Regions from separate parts of the Streptomyces sp. NPDC111520 genome, predicted to be linked through region 2. Evidence: riboswitches for the same ligand, from Rfam matches in the RefSeq annotation. Region 2 holds a riboswitch; the other holds the start of a gene.
The links. A riboswitch is a leader RNA that binds a small molecule or an ion and turns the genes downstream of it on or off. The one in region 2 is predicted to bind glycine.

Region 1 (3,397 bases), on a different contig from region 2:
CGACGTCAAGAACGCGCTCACCAAGCTGGTCCAGGACGTCACGGACCTGCTGGCCAAGGTGGTCGCCAAGGACCTCGCGGGTGTGACGGCCGGTGTCGCCGCCGTCGTCGCCGACCTGCAGGCCCTGCTGCTGGCGGTGCCGAAGCTGCTCACCGGCGCACTGCCGCTGCCGCTTCCGCTCCCGCTGCCGCTCCCCCTGAACGACCAGGGGCAGCAGCTGCCGCCCGAGGCGCAGATCGCGCCCCAGGCCCAGGTGGATCCGCAGTTTGGTTGATCGTTCAGCGGTACCGCCCCTCACGCGTCGCGGCCCGGCCGCTCAGCCGTCGAAGTCGATGGCCTCGAGCTCCCGGGCCGCTTCGCGGTCCAGCAGCACCACCGAGGCGCACGCCCCCGGCAGCCGGCCCGCCTCCGCCTCCGTCAGCAGGCGGCGGGAGGCGGCACGGTGCCGGGCCATGGCGTACGCCGACACCCGGCGGCCGCGTTCGCGCTGGCCGTCCAGCGCGGTCCGGACGGGGACGTCCAGCAGCACCAGGTGCATGCCCCTTCCCCGGCGCCGGGCCTCACGGGCGACCCAGGCGCGCACCCAGCGCAGGGTTCCGCAGTCGTGGAGGACGACGCTGTCGCCCGAGCGCAGCGCCCGCCACAGCCCGGCGTAGTGCGCGATCCGTACCAGGGGACGGTAGAGGGCGTACGGCAGCAGCCGCGGAACCCGGGCCTGCCAGCGTTCCCTGACGTCCTGTGAGTCGATCAGGCGGGCGCCGCCGGTCGCGCGCCGCATGAGGGTGCTCTTGCCGCCGCCCGGCAGGCCGGAGACGAGCAGGACGTCCCCCGGCGGGTAGCGCAGGGTGCGTACGGGCCGGCGCCCCCGTCGCAGATCGATCAGCCGCCGCGGCCGTACGGCACGTCCCCCGCGACGCGCTTCCCCGGCCCGCGCCGGTACCGGCCGGGACACGGCCGGACCCCCGGCCGTCGCATACGCACTCTGCCACCGCACAGTTCGCCCTCCGGGTCCGACGTTCAAGAAATGGTAAATCCTGTGTCTTTGCCTACCCAGAGGAACGGCGGCGTTACTACCGGATCGGGACCGGACCGGGACATCCGGGACGCGATCGCGACAACGGCGGGCGCCCGTGCAATGATGGCGGCCTCAATCGCATATAGGCCGTTCGAGGCCGCGCGGGAGAGTTTCCGCACCGCTGTGGCGGGCGGGACGCCGAAGGAGCAAGTCCTCCCTTGAATCTCTCAGGCACAGATACCGCGCGTTCGAGGCACATCTGAAAAGCGGGCGAGCCCTCCCGGCCACGGGGGTGCCGCCCCACCCAAGGTGCAAGCCGGGACTCCTCCGCACGGAGGGTCCAGGTGAACCTCTCAGGTTCCGATGACAGATGGGGAGGACCTGCCCCGTCATCGCCCTACCTGTCTCTTCCTTGCCTTGGGAGCCCGCCCGATGAGTGAATCCCGCCGTACCGCACTGGACGCGCTGCACCGCGCCCTCGGCGCCACCATGACCGACTTCGCGGGCTGGGACATGCCGCTGCGGTACGCCAGCGAGCGCGACGAGCACACCGCCGTACGGACCCGGGCCGGTCTCTTCGACCTGTCCCACATGGGTGAGATCACGGTCACCGGTCCGGGTGCGGGCGAGGCCCTGGACCATGCGCTGGTGGGCCACATCTCGGCGCTGGCCGTGGGCCGTGCCCGCTACACGATGATCTGCGCTCCCGACGGCGGCATCCTCGACGACCTGATCGTCTACCGCCTCGGCGACGAGGAGTACATGGTCGTCGCCAACGCCTCCAACGCCCAGGTCGTCCTCGACGCGGTGACCGAGCGCGCCGCCGGCTTCGACGCCGCGGTCCGCGACGACCGGGACGCCTACGCGCTGATCGCCGTCCAGGGGCCGAACTCCCCCGCCATCCTGAAGTCGGTCACCGACGCCGACCTCGACGGGCTGAAGTACTACGCGGGCCTGCCCGGCACCGTGGCCGGCGTCCCCGCGCTGATCGCCCGCACGGGCTACACCGGCGAGGACGGCTTCGAGCTCTTCGTCGCCCCGGCCGACGCGGAGAAGCTGTGGCAGGCGCTGACCGAGGCCGGCGCGGACGCCGGCCTGGTGCCGTGCGGCCTGTCCTGCCGCGACACGCTGCGCCTGGAGGCGGGCATGCCGCTGTACGGGCACGAGCTGACCACCGCGCTCACCCCGTTCGACGCCGGGCTCGGCCGGGTCGTGAAGTTCGACAAGCCGGGTGACTTCGTGGGCCGCGAGGCGCTGGCCGCGGCCGCCGCCAAGGCCGAGGCCACGCCGCCGCGCAAGCTGGTCGGCCTGGTCGCCGAGGGCCGCCGGGTACCCCGGGCGGGCTACCCGGTGGTGGCGGGCGGCGAGGTGGTCGGCGAGGTCACCTCCGGCGCCCCCTCCCCGACCCTGGGCAAGCCGATCGCCATCGCGTACGTGGACGCCGCGCACGCCGCGCCGGGTACCTCCGGTGTGGGCGTGGACATCCGCGGTACGCATGAGCCGTACGAGGTGGTGGCCCTGCCGTTCTACAAGCGGCAGCGCTGAGTTCCCGGTCACATCCGGCACACCCGTCCCACCTGTCAAGACAGCCGTTCACCAGCACATACCGTCATCCAGGAGAATTCACGCCATGAGCAACCCCCAGCAGCTGCGGTACAGCAAGGAGCACGAGTGGGTCTCGGCCGCCGACGCGGACGGCGTGTCGTCGGTGGGCATCACCGAGCACGCGGCGAACGCCCTCGGCGATGTCGTCTACGTCCAGCTCCCGGCGGTCGGCGACACGGTCGCCGCGGGCGAGACCTGCGGTGAGCTGGAGTCGACCAAGTCGGTCAGCGACCTGTACGCCCCGGTCTCCGGTGAGGTCACCGAGGTCAACGAGGACGTCGTCAACGACCCCTCGCTGGTGAACTCGGCGGCCTTCGAGGGCGGCTGGCTGTTCAAGGTGAAGGTCACCGAGGAGCCGGGCGACCTGCTCTCCGCGGACGAGTACACCGCCTTCACCGGCAACTGACCGCTCGGGACCTCCCGGCAGCTCCGCCCTGTCCACTCCGACCTCCGGACGGATGACCCCCTGATGTCGCTTCTCAACAGCTCACTGCACGAGCTCGACCCCGACGTCGCCGCCGCCGTCGACGCCGAACTCCACCGTCAGCAGTCCACCCTCGAGATGATCGCCTCGGAGAACTTCGCTCCGGTCGCGGTGCTCCAGGCCCAGGGCTCGGTGCTGACCAACAAGTACGCCGAGGGGTACCCCGGCCGCCGCTACTACGGCGGTTGCGAGCACGTCGACGTCGTCGAGCAGCTCGCGATCGACCGGATCAAGGCGCTCTTCGGCGCCGAGCACGCCAACGTCCAGCCGCACTCGGGCGCGCAGGCCAACGC
Region 2 (3,397 bases):
GACCTGGCGCAGGTTGACCCCGGCCTCGCGGGCGGCGGCCACGACCTCGGCGGCCCGGCCGGGCACACGCGCGGTGACGGTGTCGAAGAAGGCGTCCGTGGTCACCTCGACGCCGCCGGCGCGCAGCCCGGCGGCGAGGACCGCGGCGTAGCGGTGGGTGCGGCGGGCGATCTGCGCCAGGCCGTCGGGGCCGTGGTAGACCGCGTACATGCCGGCCATGACGGCGAGCAGCACCTGCGCGGTGCAGATGTTGCTGGTGGCCTTCTCGCGGCGGATGTGCTGCTCGCGGGTCTGCAGCGCCAGGCGGTAGGCCCGGTCGCCGTCGGCGTCGACGGAGACGCCGACCAGGCGGCCGGGCAGGCTGCGGGCGTGCGTGTCGCGGACGGCCATGTAGCCGGCGTGCGGGCCGCCGAAGCCCATGGGCACACCGAAGCGCTGGGTGGTGCCGACGGCGATGTCGGCGCCGAGCTCGCCGGGGGAGGTCAGCACGGTCAGGGCCAGAAGGTCGGCGGCGACGGTGACGATCGCGCCGAGCCCGTGGGCCTGCTCGATGACCGGCTTGAGGTCGCGCACGGCACCGGAGGCACCCGGGTACTGCAGCAGCACGCCGAAGACACCGCGCTCGGCGATCTCCGCCGGGATACCGCCGGCGAGGTCGGCGACGACGACCTCGACGCCGGTGGGCTCCGCGCGGGTCTCGATCACGGCGACGGTCTGCGGGAAGGTTTCCGCGTCGATCAGGAAGACGCCGTCCTTGACCTTGCCGACCCGGCGGGACAGGGCCATCGCCTCGGCGGCGGCCGTGCCCTCGTCGAGCAGCGAGGCGCCGGAGGTGGGCAGCCCGGTGAGGTCGGCGACGACCGTCTGGAAGTTCAGCAGGGCCTCCAGGCGGCCCTGCGAGATCTCCGGCTGGTAGGGCGTGTACGCCGTGTACCAGGCGGGGTTCTCCATGACGTTGCGCAGGATGACCGGCGGGGTGAAGGTGCCGTGGTAGCCGAGGCCGATCATCGGCCGCAGCACCTGGTTGCGGTCGGCGAGCGAGCGCAGCTCGGCGAGCACCTCGGGCTCGGTGCGGGCGCCGGACAGACCGAGCGCCTCGGCGCTCTTGATGGTGTCCGGGACGGCGGCGGCGGTCAGCTCGTCCAGCGAGCCGTAGCCGACCTGCGCGAGCATCTTGGCCTGCGCACCGGCGTCGGGGCCGATGTGACGCTGCTCGAAGGGGATGCCGCGCTCCAGCTCGGAGAGTGGGATGCGGTTGGCGGTCATCTGCGGAGGCCTCCTGGTCTGGCGCGACACGGCCTCCCCCTCTGTCATCTGAACCTGAGAGCTTCACCGTCCCGCACGTGCCGGGACGGCTTTCACCGTCGGTGAGGAAGTGGCCGCGCACGGTGCGTGCCGCCCTTTCCTGCTTTCCAGAGTGACCTCACCCATGCGGTACGGATGCCTGAGAGATTCCGGGGAGGGTTTGCTCCTTCGGCGCCCGGCGGGCGGTTCCCCGCGTGCCAGGACTCTCCCGCAAGGGGTCAGCAGCCGCTGTCAGCGTACCAGCGCGGTCCGGTGACGGGTCATGTGACAGCCGCCACCTTTCGTGCCTAAATAGGATTAATCGCGACCAGTTGGAGGGACCGTGCAGACCGGTATCGATCCGCGCAGCCTCATCGGGCGCAGGGCCTTCGACCGCAACGGGATGAAGATCGGCACGGTCGACGAGGTGTACCTCGACGACGCCACCGGGGAGCCCGAATGGGCCGCGGTGCGCACCGGTCTCTTCAGCCGCGACGCGTTCGTGCCGCTGGAGCCGAGCGAGTTCACCGGGGAAGAGCTGCGCGTGCCGTTCGACAAGGCGCTGATCAAGGACGCCCCGGACTTCGGAGTGGGCCGGCACCTCTCGCCCGAGCAGGAGCTCCAGCTCTACCACCACTACGGCATGAGCGGGCCCTCGCTGTCCGGCCCGGTGCCGGAGCCCCCGCCGGACCGCGACTTCGGCACGCTGGCCGGCGACAGCTGACGCGGGAACCCCCGCGGGCCCGGTAACACCAGGGGGAGCGGCTCGGACGGTTCCAGCTCCGGGTCCGTCACCGCGAACGTGCGCACCCGCCCCGGCACCACCGAGCCCGGCTCCTCGAAGCGGACGGTGACCCTGCCGACCCCGCTGCCCTGCACCCACCCCGCGCCGTACTCGCGGTGCCGTACGTCCTGGCCCGGCACCCAGCGCCGCTCCTCGGGCGCCGCCTCCCGGACTTCCTCCGCGGGCCGCTCCGGTGCCCCCTCGGACGGGCCCGCCTCCTCGCCCGCCGCCTCCTCCTCCCGCTCCGCCGCCTGGGCGAACAGGTCCTCCTGCGTGAAGTCGGCGAGCCCCGCGACACCGACCCCAAGCAACCGGACGCCGCCCGTGATGTCGACGGCCTCCAGCAGCCTCGCCGCGGTCTCCCGGACCACCGACAGGTCGTCGGTGGGCGCGCGCAGGGTCTCCGAACGGGTCAGCGTCGTGAAGTCGTACCGCCGCACCTTCAGCACCACCGTGCGGCCCGAGCGGCCCGCGGAGCGCAGCCGGCGCACGCAGCGGTCGGTCAGCCGGTCCACCTCCAGCCGGACGCGCACCCGGTCGGTGAGGTCGACGTCGAAGGTGTCCTCGACCGAGATCGACTTGCTCTCGCGGTCGGCGACCACGGGGCGCTCGTCGATGCCCAGGGCCATCCCGTGCACATGGGCGCCGTGCGCCTTGCCGAGCAGGCGGACCAGCTCGGCCTCGCCCGCCTCCACCACCTCGCCGACCGTGAGGATTCCCGCACGCCGCAGGTGCTCGGCGGTCGCGGGACCCACGCCGGGGAGCGTGCGCACCTGCATGGGGGCGAGCAGTTCCCGCTCGGTGCCGGGCTCGATGACGACCAGCCCGTCCGGCTTGGCCTGCTCCGAGGCGATCTTGGCGAGCAGCTTGGAGCCCGCGAGCCCCACCGAACCCGTGAGCCCCGTCGCCGCCTTGATGTCCGCCCGCAGCCGCTCCCCCACCGCGCGCGGGTCGTCCGCGATGCCGCCCGCCTCCAGGTCGACGAAGGCCTCGTCCAGGCTGAGCGGCTCGACGAGCGGCGACAGCCGCGACAGCAGTTCCATGACGACGTCGCTGATCTGCCGGTAGACGGCGAAGCGCGGCATGAGGTAGGCCGCGTTCGGGCACAGCCGCCGGGCGTGCGCCATCGCCATCGCCGAGTGCACCCCGTACACACGGGCCTCGTACGACGCGGTCGCCACCACCCCGCGCGGCCCCACGCCCCCCACGATGACCGGCTTCCCCCGCAGACTCGGCTTCGCGGCCTGCTCGACGGCGGCGAAGAACGCGTCCATGTCCAGATGGAGGATGACCGGCGCGCTTCTCACAGTCACCGATGGTGCACCACAG

Region 1: another riboswitch for glycine. It lies ahead of gcvT (glycine cleavage system aminomethyltransferase GcvT); the one in region 2 lies ahead of gcvP (aminomethyl-transferring glycine dehydrogenase).

The regions. Positions count from the first base shown of each region.
Region 1 is NZ_JBVKBW010000006.1:266,024-269,420, forward strand. Features, by position in the region: gene ACZ7MY_RS16185 (hypothetical protein) at 1-274, shown strand, start outside; gene ACZ7MY_RS16190 (AAA family ATPase) at 317-994, opposite strand; glycine riboswitch at 1,168-1,268, shown strand; gene gcvT (glycine cleavage system aminomethyltransferase GcvT) at 1,448-2,560, shown strand; gene gcvH (glycine cleavage system protein GcvH) at 2,646-3,026, shown strand; gene glyA (serine hydroxymethyltransferase) at 3,090-3,397, shown strand, end outside.
Region 2 is NZ_JBVKBW010000039.1:8,970-12,366, reverse strand. Features, by position in the region: gene gcvP (aminomethyl-transferring glycine dehydrogenase) at 1-1,266, opposite strand, end outside; glycine riboswitch at 1,304-1,420, opposite strand; glycine riboswitch at 1,423-1,526, opposite strand; gene ACZ7MY_RS41990 (PRC-barrel domain-containing protein) at 1,628-2,008, shown strand; gene ACZ7MY_RS41985 (DNA polymerase IV) at 1,921-3,375, opposite strand.